Regions from separate parts of the Shewanella zhangzhouensis genome, predicted to be linked through region 2. Evidence: riboswitches for the same ligand, from Rfam matches in the RefSeq annotation. Region 2 holds a riboswitch; the other holds the start of a gene.
The links. A riboswitch is a leader RNA that binds a small molecule or an ion and turns the genes downstream of it on or off. The one in region 2 is predicted to bind thiamine pyrophosphate.

Region 1 (9,219 bases), 590 kb from region 2:
GGCAACACTAACCTGATTGTGTGGATGGGCACAGCAAGGGCGCAGCGAAAGCCGTATTTGACATCAACCATTTTGAAAGTAAATGGCACAGTGGAACATGCCGATGGCGTGACCCATGTGGTGGCAGGTCGGCTTGAGGATATCTCGCACTTGCTCGATAGCCTCAAAGTGGCCTCGCGGGATTTTCACTAGCACTGAGCGCTCACAGGGAAGCTGAGCGTCAACGTCAACAGAGTACCGTTATCGGCAAGCAGATTGGTGAACAACAGGCTGGCGGGCATAGGTGTTTGGCAAACCACTGGCATAAAGAGGAACTGCATTTGCGTCTCAGTTTTTATGCCATTTGGTGCTCTGACCTTTGCTTACTGGCCCTTGGGGATCACCGTGAGGTAAATGCACAGGAAGTGACTGATGGCGCCGCCAAGCACAAACAGGTGCCAAATGGCATGATTAAAGGGAATGCGTTTCACCGCATAAAACACCACTCCCAGGCTGTAGAACAGGCCGCCGGTGAGCAGCAGGGTAAAGCCGGTGTCGGTCATGCCTGCGATCATCTTGTCGAGCACCGCCACACACAACCAGCCCATTGCAAGGTACAGCACCAGGCTGAATGCTTTAAAGCGATGTAAAAACAGAAGCTTGAATCCAATACCGCCAAGCGCAAGTAACCAGATAGCAGCCAGTACCCAATCGACACCGGCGCCTTCAAGGGTAATGAGTACAAAAGGTGTGTAAGTTCCCGCAATCAAAAGATAAATGGCGCAGTGGTCAAACAGTTTGAGTTTACGCTTAAGTGCAGGTGATTTGGCCCAGTGATAGGCGGTAGAGCAGGCAAACAGCAGCACCATACTCAGGCCATAAAGGCCAACGCCCAAGGTTTGCAGCAAACTCAAATGGCCGATGCTGTCATACAACATGGCCGCTGTGCCAAGCAGCGCCGCCAGCACGCCAATGCCGTGGCTTAAGGTATTGGCCAGTTCTTCCCGCTCGCAATAAGCGGCTGGGCTGGCGCTGCCATAAGCATCCGTGGAGGCATTTTTCGGAGCATTAACGGGAGCGGGATCTGATACGCTGCTGGCTTGCATTGACGGCATTATGAACTCTTGGGACAGGGCTTAGCATTAGAGTCGTTAATCTAACATTCACTTTCCGCAAACACCACAAAAAAGAGTACAAGTGTACGCTTAAATATTTTTATCTGTTTTAAATCAATGCATTGAATAGGGCGCCTTGGGGTAAGGCAAAATCTCACCCCTTTAAGATTGGCAGCAGGCTGCGCGAGATGATAACCAATCAGGAACTTTTGCAGCTTGGCTCTGTTCCAATAGCGATATGGTTAGTGGCGGCTTTAAGCGGGTGAATTATCAGGCGCTGCAATTTAGTTCGCCTGGTAAGTTCAACTACTGGTTCCAGGAGAAAAGAAACAACATTGGCACCGGACTCTGGACTCTGGACTCTGGACTCTGGGGACAGTTCACAGTCCCAGGAGCACTGAAGGCTGAAGCTTGAAGCTCGAGAAGGAAACCAAGCCCCGGTAAACCTGCGTGCAGGTTCAGATAAAGTCACGCGTAAGCCCAAGTAAAGCGTCAGCACAAATAAAGTAAAACCGAGCCCAGCCAAAAGGCCAGAAAATCAGGGAAAAGCTCACGCAAGAGCCCAGGGAAAAGGAAAGGCGTTTGACCAACAGCAGTAACAGCAATGACTCCAGCCGTAATCCCCAATTGAAAACACCGGGTATGCAGGAAAGCAGCATTCAATCCGGCGGCCACGAAGCATGTGCTGAAGAGGATAAATCGAACGGATTGGGTGACTCCTTGGCACCTGCGCCGCAGCCTATCCATGCCCATAGGCACGACAGGCTGGATGATGGCTCCGTGGCTTTGCTGAGTTTGTTTGCCACTCGAACCCCGAAGGATGTACCTCAGCTGCACCTGGCTGCACCCGTTTTGCCTGCCCGAGACGGTGACAATATTAAACTTGGCATTGAGCGCACTAACCATACCAGCGGCTCTTTAATGGTTCCGGCCTTCACGGCCTTTATGCAACTTGATGGCGGGGCGCGGCCAGAAACTGCTGAACAAGAAGAAACCGTAAAACAACAAGAAACCGTAAAACAAGAACAAACGGCACAGCAAGATAAAACCCTGGAGCGCGACAGAATCGACGTTAGGCAGACACTGCCGCTTAAATTGCTGCTGCCCGTTACCCTGGTGCACCTTGCAGTTTTGGGGCTGCTTGCCTGGCAGTTGGCACCGCAGCTGGGTTCATTAAGCGCGGCGCTGGATGAGCGCGCCAACCAGCCCAAGGCGTTGCAATCCTATTTGGTGTTCAGCACGCCAAAACAGCCAATTGAACAGCCGCCAGAGGCGAATCCATCGGACCCCGCTGCAGTCAAACCTCAATCCGAACCCGAACCCGAACAGGTTAAGCGTGAACAAGTGAACGAGCAAAATGCGCCCATCGAGCCAGCCTTGTCTACAGCGCCAAAAGAGCCTGCCCCTATCAAAGATGAACCGCTCCCAGCACAGCCTGCAGTTGAATCGGCGCAGAAGGCTCGGCGGGAATCTCTGCCGCCGATAGAGACGCCCGCACCATCTGAGCACAGTCAGCTTGATTTCTCGACTCCCGCCAGCCGTTTTGTGGCGCGCCAAAACGCTCAGGCGTTGAATGCCTTATCGCAGAGTTACGCCGACGAGCAGACCGTTCACATGAATGCGGCGGGGCGTGGCATGTCGGAGCTTCTGCCCGAGATGGAAGTGCTGCTGGTACCAAGTGCCGATGATTTCTATAAACCCAATACCCTGGACTCCGACATAGATCCCAATCGCATCGTAAAATCCGGCGATACCTGCTACCGGGTGGTGAAGGTGCCAACGCCCATTAATCCCCATGCCGAGAATCTGGGTTTTCCATTTCGCTGTGGTGAGGACAGGGTAAAAAAGGCGCTTAAAGAAGGTATCAACAAGTACCTTGCATTGATGGGCAAGCAGGATTTGCGTTGAACTATTTTCATCCTAATGACTTTAGATTGGGCAATGTTCATGAAATTAAAGTAATTAATGCCTCATTGCTTTCGTGAATAAATTTCCCATTCGTGGCTATTGTCATTGGCCTTCGCTTAAGCCTATACTGCCAGCACTTGTCGGAGTGCCTTAGGGCTGAGACCGTTTATTCGGGATCCGTTGAACCTGATCAGGTTAGAACCTGCGAAGGAAACAAGCATCAAATCCACCCCAGTTAGTGTCAGCAGCTTAAGCCGGAAAATAAACCGGAAGATAAGCCGAAAAATGAGGCGAAAGCCCGCCGCAAACTGATGACCAAGTGGCCAGCAACGCAAAAACTCAGCTGAAAAACGCGGAGAGTTTGCCAGGCAACCGGGGTGAATGAGACGCCAGACAGCGCTGAAAACACTGCAAAACTGTCGTCGCCGCTGATTCAACTGCTCAATTTTCTCCCCCGACAAGCAACTCCATTTTGAAACCAAAAGTGAGATTGCTGATGTCAAACCGCCGCGAAACCCGTAAAGCCGCCCAGGACTTTATCGATAACTTAAAGCCGCTATTGCACCCCAATTCCGAAAAGATTTTCATTGAAGGCTCCCGGCCTGATATCCAGGTGGGCATGCGTCAAATTCATCAAACCGATACCCGTATCGTGAACACCCGCGGCGAAGAAACCTTCGAAGCCAATCCGCCCATCAAGGTATACGACTGCGCCGGACCTTATTCAGATCCCGATGCCGACATCAATGTGCGCCAGGGGCTGCCCAAGCTGCGTGAAGACTGGATTTTAGCGCGTAGCGATACCGAGGAGCTAAACAGCGCCTCATCCAACTTTACCCAGCAGCGCCTCGCCGATGAGGGGCTCGATCACCTGCGTTTTGACGTGCTGCCAAAGCCGCGCCGCGCCAAGGCGGGCAAGAGGGTCACCCAGCTGCACTATGCCCGTCAGGGTATTATCACCCCGGAGATGGAATACATCGCCATCCGTGAAAACATGGCCCGCGATGAAGTCACCGACGAGCAGCTTAACCGCAAAAAGCCAGGCGAAGCCTTTGGCGCTTTGGTTGGCAAATCCATCACCCCTGAGTTTGTCCGGGACGAAGTGGCCCGTGGCCGGGCGATTATTCCGGCCAACATCAACCACCCGGAAGCTGAGCCTATGATCATCGGCCGCAACTTTTTGGTGAAGGTGAACGCCAATATCGGCAACTCGGCGGTGACGTCTTCCATCGAGGAAGAGGTGGAAAAGCTGGTGTGGTCTACCCGCTGGGGCGCAGACACCGTGATGGACCTGTCCACCGGCCGCTATATTCACGAGACCCGCGAGTGGATAGTGCGCAACTCGCCGGTGCCCATTGGCACAGTGCCCATCTATCAGGCGCTGGAGAAGGTCAACGGCATCGCAGAAGATCTAACCTGGGAAGTGTTCCGCGATACCCTGATTGAGCAGGCCGAGCAGGGCGTGGATTACTTCACCATCCACGCGGGCGTGCTCTTGCGCTACGTGCCCATGACCGCCAAGCGGGTTACCGGCATAGTGTCCCGCGGCGGCTCTATCATGGCCAAGTGGTGTTTAAGCCATCATAAAGAAAACTTCCTTTACACCCATTTCCGTGAGATCTGCGAGCTTTGCGCCGCCTACGACGTGTCACTGTCGCTTGGGGATGGCATGCGCCCGGGCTCCATTGCCGATGCCAATGACGAAGCCCAGTTTGCTGAGCTCGAAACCCTTGGCGAGCTTGTGAAAATCGCCTGGGAATACGATGTGCAAACCATTATTGAAGGCCCCGGGCATATCCCCATGCAGCTCATCAAGGAGAACATGGACAAGCAGCTTGAGCACTGCGCCGAGGCGCCGTTTTATACCTTGGGCCCCCAGACCACCGACATAGCTCCGGGCTACGATCACTTCACCTCAGGCATTGGCGCGGCGATGATTGCCTGGTACGGCTGCGCCATGCTCTGCTACGTAACGCCCAAAGAGCACCTCGGCCTGCCCAACAAGGAAGATGTAAAACAAGGCCTTATCGCATACAAGATTGCCGCCCACGCAGCCGATGTGGCCAAGGGGCATCCCGGCGCGCAAATTCGCGACAATGCACTCTCCAAAGCACGGTTCGAGTTTCGCTGGGAAGATCAGTACAACCTCGGGCTGGATCCCGATACCGCCCGAGCCTATCACGACGAAACTCTGCCGCAGGAGTCGGCCAAGGTTGCCCACTTTTGCTCCATGTGCGGCCCCAAGTTCTGCTCGATGAAAATCACCCAGGACGTGCGCGACTATGCTGCCAGTTTGGAGAATGCAGCCAGCTTAGAGAATCCAGCCAACAAGAACCCCGACGCTGTGCAAACGGTGGAAGTGGGCGCTGCTGACAGCTATTCCAAAGCAGAAAGCTATGCCAAGGCGGGTATGGACAAGATGTCGGCCACCTTTAAAGAAACCGGCAGCGCGCTTTACAGTGAGGCCCACGTCGATGCGGCGCGCAAGGCCGAGCAGGAACTGGTGTAAATGGGCGAGGGCAAGGCTATGGCTGCAAATCCCTTGAATGAAAGCGAACTGGCGGCAAGGCCAGTGGTCTGGACCATCGCCGGCTCCGACAGTGGCGGCGGCGCCGGTATTCAGGCCGACTTGCTGACGCTGCATGACCTTGGCTGCCATGGCTGCAGCGTGATAACCGCCATCACTGCACAAAACTCGGTGGCGGTCACGGCGGTCGAGCCGGTCAGCCCGGCCATGCTTGCGGCTCAGCTTGAGGCATTGAAGGCAGATTTGTACCCGGCAGCGGTGAAAATCGGCCTTATCGCCAATCAGGCGCAGCTTGAGTTTCTCGCGCACTGGCTTGGCGATAATCTGCCTGGCGTGCCGGTTATTCTTGACCCCGTGATGGTGGCCTCATGCGGTGACGAGTTGCAGCAGGCGGCATCGAGCGATCAAGGCGCGGCGTCTGCCAGCGGGCTCGATTTCAGTCCCTTTGGCGGAAAAATCAGCCTTATCACCCCCAACAAGGCGGAGCTGTCGCACCTGACCGGCAAGTTGCTGGCGGATGATGATGCCCTGGCGATTGCCGCCGACATACTGTGGCGCCGCTTTGGCGGCAGCGTGCTTGCCAAAGGTGGAGATTGTCCCTGGCAGCAGTCGAAGGCCAGGGATCTGTTGCTGCTGGGGGATATCGCTACCATTTCTCCGCTGCACAGGCGTCAGGGATTTTGGCTCAGCGGTGAGCGGGTCGCGACTGTGCACAATCACGGCAGCGGCTGCACGCTTTCAAGTGCCATTGCCGCCTTTGTCGCCAAGGGGTTGGTGCTGCCCGATGCGGTGCTGCTGGCCAAAGCCTATGTATTTGAGGGGCTCAGGCAGGCAAGCGCTGTAGGTGCAGGCCCCGGACCACTGGCCCGAACCGGCATGCCTGGGTCCCTTACCGCTATGGCATCGATTCATCGCTTGCATGAGAGCCGCAGTCACAGGGTGCCAACCAAGGGGTTTACGCGCCTTGGGCGTGATGTGGGCGTTTATCCTGTGGTGGCCGATATCGACATGCTTGAAGGATTGCTTGAAGCGGGTGCCAACACCATTCAGCTGCGCATCAAGGGCGAAATTAGCCCGGGCAGCGCGGCTGAAGCGGACATCATCCGCGCCATTGCCCTTGGCAGGCAGCATAAGGCGCGCGTCTTTATCAACGACCATTGGCGCCTTGCCATCAGCCATGGCGCTTTTGGGGTGCATCTTGGGCAGGAAGATATAGAGACAGTGCCGCTGGATGCCATCGCTGAAGCTGGCATGGCCCTTGGGCTGTCGAGTCACGGGCTGTTTGAGGCCTTGCTGGCACTTGAGCTTAACCCGAGCTACCTCGCCCTCGGGCATATTTTTCCCACTACCACCAAGGAAATGCCTTCCAAACCACAGGGGCTGGATACGCTGGCACTGCTCGCGAAGATTGTCAGCACAGCTGTGCCAACCGTGGCGATTGGTGGCATAGAGGCGGGTAATTTACCCAAGGTCGCTGCTACTGGCGTGGACAGCATTGCCGTGGTGCGTGCTGTGACCGAAGCAAGCGAAGCGGCGGCGGCCTTTCGCGCACTCGCTGATGCCTGGGAGAAGCGAAATGCTCGCTGATAAAGACTTTATCCGCTACTCGCGGCAAATTCTGTTACCGGAATGCGGCGAAGCCGGGCAGCTCAGATTAAGGAGCTCCCATGTGGCCATAGTGGGTGTGGGTGGCCTTGGCTGTCAGGCGGCCATGCTGCTGGCCGCGTCAGGAGTGGGGCATTTGTCACTGTTCGATGCCGATAGTGTGGAGCTTTCAAACCTGCCACGCCAGCTGCTGTTTTGCGACGCTGATTTGGACAAAGCCAAGGCCGGGGTCGCGGCCGCTCGCTTACAGACTCGAGAACCAGGCTTAAAGGTATCTGTGTGCGGCGAGTTTAACAGTGAGACGTTAACTCAGCTCGATAACGCAGGGCTGGTGCTTGATTGCACCGATAACTTTGCGGCGCGACATCTGATTTCCGCGTACTGCGCTAAACAAGGCAAAACGCTTATCAGTGGCGCCATTGCCGGTTTTGACGGGCTGTTGTTTGTGCAGCGGCCCGGTGAAGGCGGCTGCTATCAGTGTCTGTTCCCGCCAGGCACCACTTCGGCGCAAAACTGCGCCTCTGTCGGGGTAATGGGGCCCGCTGTGGCCATTGTCGCCTCGATGCAGGCACAACTTTGCTTGAATGAACTGCTTCAATTTCCCTGCGAGGCTGGACGCCTGCAACGTTTCGATTTCAGGCATTTTCGCTGGCATGAAGCCAGGGTGCCTGCCGATCCCCTTTGCCCGGTTTGCGGAAAGGACAAGGAGCGCAAGGCATGCTGAGTATCAGTGTTAACGGACAATCCCATCCCATATACGACGGCCAGGATCTGGCCAGTTTGGTTAAACATCACTGCCAGCGCGATAGCCATATCGCGCTGGTGCTCAACGGTGAAGTGGTACCGCGGCATCGCTGGGAACATATTCATCTTAAACACAATGATGCAGTTGAACTTTTTGCAGCAGTGGCAGGAGGCTGAAATGCTGAAAATTGCAGAAACGGAATTTGGCTCCAGGCTGTTTACCGGCACAGGCAAGTTTGCTTCGGGTAAGCTGATGCAGGAAGCCATTGCTGCCAGCGGCAGTGAGCTGGTTACCCTCGCCATGAAGCGGGTGGATTTTAAAGCCGGCAGCGATGATATCCTGGCGCCGCTGTTGGAGCGCGGCGTGCGGCTGCTGCCCAATACCTCCGGTGCCCGTAACGCCAAAGAAGCGATATTCGCCGCTAAGCTTGCCCGTGAAATGCTGGGCACCGAGTGGCTGAAGCTTGAGATCCACCCGGATCCCAAGTATCTGATGCCAGATCCCATGGAAACCTTTGCTGCCGCTAAAGAATTGGTAAGCCAGGGCTTTAAGGTGCTGCCTTACGTGCATGCCGACCCTGTGCTGTGCCGACGCCTGGAAGAGATTGGCTGCGCGGCGGTCATGCCCCTTGGCAGCCCCATTGGCTCCAATCAGGGGTTGGTCAGCCGGGAGTTTTTGAAAATTATCATTGAGCAGGCGAGCATTCCTGTTGTGGTGGATGCGGGCATTGGCGCGCCTTCCCACGCCTGTGAGGCGATGGAGCTTGGCGCCGATGCAGTGCTGGTTAATACCGCCATTGCCTCGAGTGCCGACCCTGTGCGTATGGCCAGAGCCTTTGCGCTGGCAGTGCAAATTGGCCGAGAAGCCTATTTGGCCGGGCTTGGCAGTAAAAGTCTGCATGCCCACGAAACCAGCCCACTGACCGGCTTTTTGAACACAGACTCATCCGCCACGGGTTTGGTAAATTCAGGCATGGCGGAAAAGCTGTCATGAGCCAGGGCTATTTCTCTGAGGCATTTGCGCGCCTGAACCCCGACAGTTTGCGGCTTAAGCTCTACTCGGCCACAGAGCTGGATGTGGAGGCGGCGCTGCGGGCACCGGCGGGTAATCTGAATGCGCTGCTGGCACTCTTGTCGCCTGCCGCCGAGCCTTATCTTGAGCAGATGGCACAAAAAAGCATGCAGCTCACCCGTAAGCGCTTTGGTGCCAGTGTGGGTATGTACCTGCCGCTGTACTTATCCAACCTGTGTGCAAACGAGTGTGATTACTGCGGCTTTTCAATGAGTAACCGCATTAAGCGCAAGACCCTTGATGAAACCGAACTTACCCGCGAAATGGCC
Region 2 (9,219 bases):
AGGTACAGAAATCCGACTATCTGGTCCATATCAGTCAAGCCAAGCGCCTGATGCACCGCCGGGTCAAAGGCGAAATCGCCAGTGCGCCAAATCCCCCCCAGGCCCAAGGCAAACGCCGCCTGCTGCATGGCCATGGCCGCACAGCCGGCCGCAATTTGCTGCTCCAGCACTGGTACCTTGGGGTGCGCCTGGCACTTGGCCACTATGGTAATGACCATGGGCGCACGTTTTGGCATAGACGCGGCTTTGGCAATAAAGGCCTCGTCCGCCCCCTGATTTCTGGCGGCGGACTCAAAAATGCCACCCAGTCGGTCCAGACCGTCGCCGGTGGCGATAATGAATTCGAAGGGACTCAGGGCGCCATGGTCCGGCACCCGCAGAGCGGCATCGAGTATGGTCTTCAGCTCGGCGTCATTTGGCGCTGGGTCGACCAAACGGGGACAGGATTGACGGGTAAGTAATAAGGTTAAAGCATCCAATGAGTTATCCTCTTATTCATTTATCCTGTGCAGGATAGCAAATCGTCGGGGCAATGAAAGCAGATTTACCCCGCTGCCCTGCCCTTTACAACTGAATCCGGATAACCCGCTGTGCCTAGTCCTTGTGCAGGCCGAAGCGTTTTGCCAGCCACCAATCCAGACTGGTCAACCGGCCGCCCCCCATGGCAAACAGCGCCAGCAACATCACAAAATAGGTGATGGCAAATTCAATACCGTTGTTGAGCACCACAAAATTGCCGCTGCCGGTGAGCCAGTCGTAATTACCGTGCTCCTGCAGCAAACTTTTGGCTTTGGCGAGCCGCTCGGCCGACGCAATAACCTGTTCGTTGGCAAGCCAGCTGGAAGGGTCTGCAATGGCAAGCCAACCATTTTGCCAGTGCACCGTGAAGGCGGCCACCAGCATGGTAATCATCAGCGGAATGGAGATAAGTCGGGTAAAGAGTCCCAATATCAGCAGGATGGCACCAAAAAACTCAGTGCCTGCCGCAAGTGCCGTCATCAGCTCAGGAAAGGGCAAGCCAAGACCCCAGTCCGGATTGCCAAACCAGGCAGCAGTGTCGTCAAAGTGGCTGAGTTTGTTATAGCCTGCCTGCATCAGCACGGGGGCCAGATACACCCTCAACGCCAGGGGGGCCACTGCCTCACCAAGATGCCGGGCTTGAAGGTTAAGAGAATGAATAAAGTGCGCCATAGGTCCTCGCCAAAATCAGATGCTGTGTGATTAAGACCTGTGACAACCCATCTTTATTGCAGGAGCCTGTTTATTGCTGAAGCCTGTTTAATAAAAAGGCCGCAGAACACCTTATCTGCGGCCAGCCACCTGTTGCCAGTTTAGTCGGGCTCGTTGGCAAGCTCTGCCAGGTCTTTTGTCAGAGCATCGTATTCATGCCAGAGCTTTTTGCTTTGCTTATCGGACAGGTCCCGATAGATGCTCATGACCAAACGACCAAAATTCTCGCTGTTTTCGCGCACCGCCTGCTGATGTTTCTCTGACTTCAGGGTTTGCGGGGCTGTCATCAGGAGTTGCAGCCTGCTGCGCAGCAAAGGGGTATCGGCTCTTTGATTGAGGGCGGTTTCAAACTGTCTGAGCCATTCGTGACGGTATTCAAGCCACATATCCAGAGTCGACAGCCTTGATGTGTTGGATGCATGGATCATGGCTTTTTGCTTGTCCGATAACTTGCCTATCCACTTTTCGGCCCGTTCGGTGAGCCGTTCATCTGAGTCGGCAATCAACTCTTCCTGTGTTTTACCGGCATATTCGGCCACCAGTTTGGCCTCTTCCTTACGAAGCTGTTCGATAATGCCGGATACCTGCTCGTCTGACAGACTCTGCACAATGGGCAAGATGCCTTCAAACACATGTTCAAACAGCCGAAACCAGTGAGACTGGGCATAGTTGACCTCTTCGGCCCAGGCGGCGGGTGTTAAGGTACCGGAAAGCATCTGTTGCTTGATGCTTTCCAGCTGAGCCACATAGCGGGGCAGCTCCTCACGGCGATGCCAGTCGATAAACTCGTCCAGCACCGCATCAAATTGCTTCTGCTGGTCGCGGTTTAAATCCACATAGTCATCCAACTCCCACTCAATGGCCCAATCGAGGAAGTAGTAACTCATCTTGGTCGAGCAACCCGCGAGTAAAAAAAGCGCCAGACCCATTACTGCCAGAGCACGTTTCATAGATGTCCTTTTCTGTTATGGCTTAGGGAAGGGTAACAAGGGCCAGCGGAAATGGACAAGGCGTCAACTCTTGGCCAATTGTAAGTATCTGTGAAACCAGCAAAGATAGTCTTCATCCCCCGACTCCCCTGCCATCAGCAGCGCCCAGATAGCGCCAAAATACCAATGCAGTGCCACCGCATCCACCACCCTCGCAGACATGGAGGACTCCAGCTGTGGATGGGCATAAAGGTAGGCGTTCATCAGTGCAGTACGCTCTGGCGCCGACAAATTGTGGCTTGCCAGCACGGCGGCAAGATCCCACAAGGGGTGTGAGGCGCAGGCATATTCAAAATCGATGCAAAACAATTTGCCCTGATGACGAAGCAAATTATGGGGCGTGAGATCCCGATGACTGTACTGGTAAGCAAGCCCCATGGCTTCGAGGCGCGCCATGGCAGCCTCAACATTGGCAAATTCTGCAGCCAGTGCCTCATAGGCCATACACCAGCGGGGATCCCGGGCCCATTGCGATTTGCTCGCTTCCAGCGCCAACTCATAATCCTGCCACTGGGTGGCAAAACCTTTTACATTGGTCGGCACCGGCAAGGCCTGCAGTCCCAGCAGCAAGTCGAGCAGCAGCCGGGCCGCGTCTGAAGGGCCTGTGCATTCCTGTGCAATTTTAGAGGCCGTGGTTGTATTTGGATGGCAAGTATCCGTTTGAGACGCTAAACCGGGGCGAAATTGACTCAGGGGGACTTCCTGATAGCGCTGCTGCCAGCCACCATCGTCCAGCAAGGGAGAGAGATAACAGCGGCCATCGGCGCTTTGGGCCATCAAGGTCGGCGCGAGTCCCGCTGTCGCCGCAAGGCGCCAGTTGTCTGCTTCAAAGGCCCGCTGACAAAAGGCGCTGCTCTCATCGCGGTTCACCCGCAGCACATAGGCACCTTCGCGGGCAAAGAGCGCCAGGTTATGGTTACTCAGCCCCCGGGTCAGCGGCTCGAGGCGATACCCATCGGCGAAAAAACCGGTATCGGCAATAAATGCGAGCACCTCGTCGGTAATACCCGGAAGCGATTGCGTCCGGGATTCCTCGCTTGGCTTGGTCGCCAGAGGCATTGTCATGACTTAAGCGCCAGCTCGGGGGGGCGCTGCTCGGCCGCCGCCGCACGCCACACGAAGTAACCGGCCACCGCCAGCCCCACGTAGAACACAAACAGCAGGGACGTCATCATCAATCCCTTACTGAGGTAGAGGTAGATGGACACCACATCTATCACCACCCAATAAAGCCAGTTCTCCAACACCTTTTTCGCCACCAGGAAGGTGGTCATCACCGCAAAGCAGGTGGTTGCCGCATCGAGATACGGGAATGAGGCCTCGGTAAAGGTGGCCATCAAATGCCCCACTGCAAGGGATGCGATAGAGGTCAGCGCTATGATGCCCAGATGCTGTTTAAGCGGCCAACGCTGGACTTTGAGTTCATCCTGGCCATCCTGACGCCACAGCCAATAGCCGTAAATGGCCATGCCCATGTAGTACACATTCAGCGCCGACTCCATCAGCAGCGCGACTTCATAAAAGAGCACCGTGTAAATGGCTGTGCTGGCAAAGGCCGCTGCCCAGCACCAGCGGCTGCGTTTCATCGCCAGCAGCAAGTAGGCCATGGCCAGTATCACGGCAACCCCTTCCCAGGCCGACAGCACCTGCATTTCACCAAAGGCGCTGTGAAAGGCTCCGCCAAGCCAGCCCCAAAAATCCGCCTGCATGGGTTACTCCGAGTGGGACAGGTCGAGTTCGCCGCCAATAAACTTGCAGACAAACACAGCCTTGCCGAATTTTTCGTGTGCCGCCTGCATTTCGCTGGCCAGCATAGCCATCACCTCGGCATAGTCGCCCTGCACCTGAGTTGCCATGGCGTTGGTGCGACGGACAATTTGCGGGTAACTGTCGAGCCTGCCGATAAACCAGCGGATGGGCTCGAGGTAATTATCATGCAGTGGATACATGCTGATTTCAGCGGTGAGTTTCATCATTAGGTTCCTCATCAAGCTTCGCGGGCGCGCTTACATGCGCGCCCGGATTCAATCATTTCAATTACAGAAAACGCACATCCAGGGTCACGCCAAAAGCGCGGGGATCGCCAAAGCGGATATATTGCTTGTCCGCCCAGCCATTATCCGGCTCATTGCCAAAATAGAATCCCCGGACACCATATTCTTCATCCAGCAGATTGCGTCCCCATACATAGACAGACCAGATATCGCCTTCATAGCCTGCGCGGGCATTGAGCACTGCATAGTCTTTGGAAACTGAGTCGTTGGAGTCTGAATAGTAGAACTTGCTCTTGCCATTGGCATTGAGGTTGGCAAAAAAGCCTGAGTCGGCACGCCAGGTGGTGCCCAGTGACCAGGTCCAATTGGGTGCATGTGCCAACTCGCGGCCAGAGAGGTCGACCAGGCTGCCATATTTGTCCTGATAGCTGTAGTCACCGTACTCAGCTTTGAGATAGCCCAGGCTGCCGTAGAAGTGCAGGTTATCGGTGGCATACCAGTTCAGGTCAAGCTCGGCCCCGTAATTGGTTGAGCTGCCGGCATTTTCGGTAAAGAGAACGAAACGCTGGGGTTTGGCAGGGTCCTGTTGGGATGCCGATACCTGCTGATCTTGTCTGTCCATAAAGAACAGTGCCAGATTGGTGTCGAAGTTGCCTTCTAGGAAGCTCGACTTAAGACCAATTTCGTAGTTGTAGAGGACTTCGGTATCGAACTCCTTCTTATCGGCAAACTCAGCAGGCAGCGACATGTTAAAGCCGCCCGCCTTGTAACCGCGGGCAATGCGGCCATAGAGATTATGCTGCTCATTCAGCTGCTTGCCGATGGCAATATGGCCTCCCCACATGGTCTCAGATGGGTCAAAGGCATCCCCTGCATCATCGCTGTAATCGGCATCACGACGCTCAAGACGCAGCCCCACGGACAGGTTTATCTCCTGCCCCAGGTCGCTGTCGAGCTGACCGAAGATGGCCAGGTTGGTCGCTTCATAGCTGGAGCGCAGGGCTTCATCTGGCCAACCGTTGTAAAAAGAAGCGAGGTCGTTGTCTTCTTTAAGCTGCATACCATACAGGCCAACGAGCCAGGCAGTGCTGTCACCCCAAATCTTGCCGGCCTCGTTACTGGCCAAACGGAACTCCTGGGACACAGTGCTGCGATCGCCGCGCTTATCCCAGGTGTAATCGTATTCGCATGGCAGGAGCTCAGCATAGTCACCATTACCGTTGACATCGTAATCATCGGTGCACTGGCGTGCGGCCCAATATTCGGGGTTCGCCCAGTCGCCATCGTAACCGTGATGATGGTCAGTTCCGGCAAAGCTGGTCAGCGAGGTTAACTCGGCCTTATCAAAGCCATCGTACAGCACCTTCAAGCCCACACCCGTGGTGCGCTGGGCATCTGTGCCCGGCATGTCGGTCAGGGTATCAAAGCCATTGTTATCCAGCGTCCAGGCATCGTAACCATTGTCAAAGTCGGCGTGCATCAGGGTGAAGTCTACCTGAGTATGGTCGTTGGCATACCAGCGCACCTTGGTTCTGAAACTCAGTTCATCACGCTCGTTGGTGTCTGAACGGCCAAGGTACAGGTTGTCACGAAAACCGTCCTGGCGGTGCTGTTCAATGGCAACACGGTACAGCAGTTCCCCAGAGTCCATCATGGGGCCGGAGCTGAAACCGGCGAAGGTTCTGAGATTGTCATTGCCGATGCTCAGCTGGGCGCCGTGTTCAAACTGCTCTGTGGGGTCGTTGCTCTTAAGGTAAATCAGCCCAGCCAGCGCATTGGCGCCATAGCGGGTACCCTGAGGACCACGAAGTACTTCGACTTGCTGCAGATCGTACATGCTGGACACCATGCCCAGGCCTGACAGGTCGATATCGTCAATCAAATAGCCAACGGATGAGTTGGGCGCGCCCTTGTAGTCTTCCTGCTCGCCTACACCGCGGATCTGAAAATAACGGGGCCTGGAGGTGCCACCGGACCAGTTGAAATTGGCCACCGAACCCAAAATATCTTCAAAGTGCTGAGCCCCTTCATCTTCTATCTTCTGGGCATCAATCACGGTCACGCTGGAGGGAATTTTTTCAACCGAGAGTCCCCGAAAATCGGCCGTCACCAGCATCACTTCCATGGGATTTTCTTCAGCGGTAGCCTTGCTGTCGGCGGCAAAGGCCAGCGACGAACATACGGCCAAAGACACGGGTGCCAGGGCAAACAGGGGAATACGGGATTTAGTAAACATTTGGACCTCAACAAAATTTGTATGAGATCCGGCAAGCTCGGAGTGGCAATCAATTTGCAGTATCAGCCCATTCCTACGCCGGTATCAGCCGGATCAGGTTCTAAGGGTTTGTCCGAAGACATCTCAGTCTGCATACAGCAGACACCCCTTGGCGCGGCCAATTATACGCCCATATTCCACCGGGATGATACTTTTGTTGCAAACCTCGGGTGGAAATTTTCACTCCCGTGACAGCAGCTCTGGGTAAGTCACCGGTGTGAGAAACAGCACACAAAGGTAAAGTACACACAATAAGCCCGCAGCAACAAAAACACCGGCAATGCCGGTGTTTAATCATGACCATCGAGCGCCAGCGCAGCTTAGTTGGAAAATGCCTTGCGCACATAGACCTCATAACGGCTGGCGGATGGATTGGGCGCCGCCGAGCTGACTTGCATCTGCTGCATGCCGTGGAGTTTAAGCGACTGCCAGCTCTGCCCTTCTCCGTCAATCACCAGTCCCTGGGTATCGTACCAGGTAAAGCGATACTGCAGCCTGAGATCGGTAGCCACCCGACTCTGAATGAGCGCATGGGCCGTGAGCAAGTCTCCGCTGCTGCTCATTTTAAGTTCCCCCACAGACACCTCTCGACCAAAGGTGCTGTTATCGACCCGGGTCTCCCCCGACGACGACGCCGAAATCCCTGCCGTATGCTTGGCGCAGCCACCGGCAAGCACCACAAGGGCCACCAGTAAAACCAGCTTTGCAATCTTCATAGAACCTCCTGTTTTGGAAACCATACGCAGCGCCTGTGCCGTCAGGCTTCAGACCAAATTAAGCATAAAAAACCTGTGTCATCCTCGCCAGCGTACCTGCGTCAGTGTAGTCGCACTTTGCTGAATACCCGCTGATTAGAGTGAAGCCTACAGTATTAACCAGACAGCTTAATCAATCAGGAAGTGCGCCCTGGCCGTGGCTATCAGCTGTTTGCGGTTGGTTTGCCAGCAACTGATGTTTACATTGGCAACCCGCCGCCCCTGCCGGGTAATAATACACTCGGCAAAGGTATCCTTATGCAGACCAGCCCTCAGATAATCAATTGAAAAGTCGACTACTTTTGGCACTCTCGAGGTTTGCATAAATACCATTAACTGCACAATTGCCGACATTTCCATAAAACCGGCAATCACACCGCCATGAATGGCGGGCAGCACGGGATTGCCAATATTGGCGTCCCGTGAGGGCAAGCGGCACACCAGCTCATCGCCAAATCGCTCCACTTCCATACCGATGAAACGGGCATAGGGCACTTGCTCCAGCAGATGACCAAAGTCATTGAGCTCGGCCACCCGGCGCACAATTTCCTTCACATCCATGGGTTTGGGACTTTTGCCCTCATCGGGACAATGGGCAAGTTCAGTCACCACAGGGCCAAGGATCACGTTGTCTTCCAAGAGCGCATTGCGGAAGGTTTCCCCCACCATCTCAGGGCTGATACGCATAAAGGAGCCAACCGCATGGGCAATGGGCTCATCTATGCTGTCCTGATAGGCGATGGCACGGGTAAAGGCGATGTTGGATGATAAGCGGTAGCATTCGGCAAAGGCATACACACTCTTGCCGGGTTCGGCCGGACGCATATAGTCGACCCGCAAATCCAGGGTGGGCGAAATTTCCAGGGTTTGGAATTTCTCCTGAATGGCGCAGACCACGGCCGTGCCGCTGGCTGTGTCTATCAGGGTGGTGATAACCCCGCCGTGGATAACCCCGGTATCAGGGTAGCCAATCAGCGCCTGACTATAGGGCAGCTCCAAAAGTACATGATGCTCACTGCCTTCATGCACCTTGATACCCAGACGCCGACACTGGGCCAGCTGGCTGACAAAGCGTTGTGCCAGCGGCGTGAGCTCAAAAAAATCCGGATTAACTTTCATAACACCGCCAATCAGCGCTGGGCAAGCATGGGGCCCAAAGGCTCGCCGCCCACCAGGTGCATGTGAATATGGTAAACCTCCTGGCCACCATGACTGTTACAGTTCATGATGAGTCGATAACCATCTTTGGCAATACCCGCTTCGTCCGCGAGCTTGGCGGCCACGGTAAACATACGGCCGAGTGCCAGCTCATCCGATGCCTTCACGTCATTGGCAGTGGGAATAAGATGATTGGGCACTATCAACACATGGGTCGGCGCCTTGGGGGCAATATCGCGAAACGCGGTCACCAGTTCATCCTGATACAGGATATCGGCAGGGATTTCGCGGCGGATAATTTTGCTGAAAATGGTTTCTTCGGCCATGGTGAACTCCATATGCTGTCAGGGTTGGCTATCCATTCCTGAGGAAAAAGTGGCTGTTTTCTGCCTTGAATTCAATGGGCTTATCATAGCAAGACCCAGCACATTTGGGTAAGAGAAAAGCCAACTCCCTTTGCCAACAGAGCTGGAATTTGGCAGCATGCCTGCATCATTGATTTCGGGAACCATTATGATCCGCTACCGCATTATTCCAAGTGATCCCAAGGCTCATCTGTTTGAGGTCAATCTGGAGATCCCAACCCCCGGTGTTCACCAAGTGCTTTCGTTGCCAGCCTGGATCCCGGGCTCGTATATGGTGCGTGACTTTGCCCGCAATCTGATTGGCATCAAAGCCTGGCAAGGGAATAATCCCGTCGCTCTCACTCAACTCGATAAACAACGTTGGCAAGTGGAAAACCGCTCTACAGAGCCGCTGGTACTGTCATATCAGGTGTACGCATTCGACCTGTCAGTGCGCAGTGCTCATCTGGATAT

Region 1: another riboswitch for thiamine pyrophosphate. It lies ahead of thiC (phosphomethylpyrimidine synthase ThiC); the one in region 2 lies ahead of K0H63_RS07775 (TonB-dependent receptor).

Annotation. Positions count from the first base shown of each region.
Region 1 covers NZ_CP080414.1:2,385,831-2,395,049, reverse strand. The annotation lists gene K0H63_RS10415 (error-prone DNA polymerase) at 1-192, shown strand, start outside; gene trhA (PAQR family membrane homeostasis protein TrhA) at 363-1,094, opposite strand; gene K0H63_RS10405 (hypothetical protein) at 1,677-3,002, shown strand; TPP riboswitch at 3,134-3,232, shown strand; gene thiC (phosphomethylpyrimidine synthase ThiC) at 3,499-5,511, shown strand; gene thiE (thiamine phosphate synthase) at 5,530-7,116, shown strand; gene K0H63_RS10390 (HesA/MoeB/ThiF family protein) at 7,106-7,858, shown strand; gene thiS (sulfur carrier protein ThiS) at 7,852-8,055, shown strand; gene K0H63_RS10380 (thiazole synthase) at 8,057-8,872, shown strand; gene thiH (2-iminoacetate synthase ThiH) at 8,869-9,219, shown strand, end outside.
Region 2 covers NZ_CP080414.1:1,800,162-1,809,380, reverse strand. The annotation lists gene K0H63_RS07805 (NAD(P)H nitroreductase) at 1-479, opposite strand, end outside; gene K0H63_RS07800 (HvfX family Cu-binding RiPP maturation protein) at 595-1,191, opposite strand; gene K0H63_RS07795 (DUF6279 family lipoprotein) at 1,332-2,180, opposite strand; gene K0H63_RS07790 (phosphotransferase) at 2,244-3,284, opposite strand; gene pnuC (nicotinamide riboside transporter PnuC) at 3,281-3,928, opposite strand; gene K0H63_RS07780 (hypothetical protein) at 3,932-4,192, opposite strand; gene K0H63_RS07775 (TonB-dependent receptor) at 4,257-6,449, opposite strand; TPP riboswitch at 6,503-6,608, opposite strand; gene K0H63_RS07770 (YcfL family putative periplasmic lipoprotein) at 6,809-7,204, opposite strand; gene K0H63_RS20260 (PaaI family thioesterase) at 7,373-8,362, opposite strand; gene hinT (purine nucleoside phosphoramidase) at 8,374-8,727, opposite strand; gene K0H63_RS07755 (M61 family metallopeptidase) at 8,915-9,219, shown strand, end outside.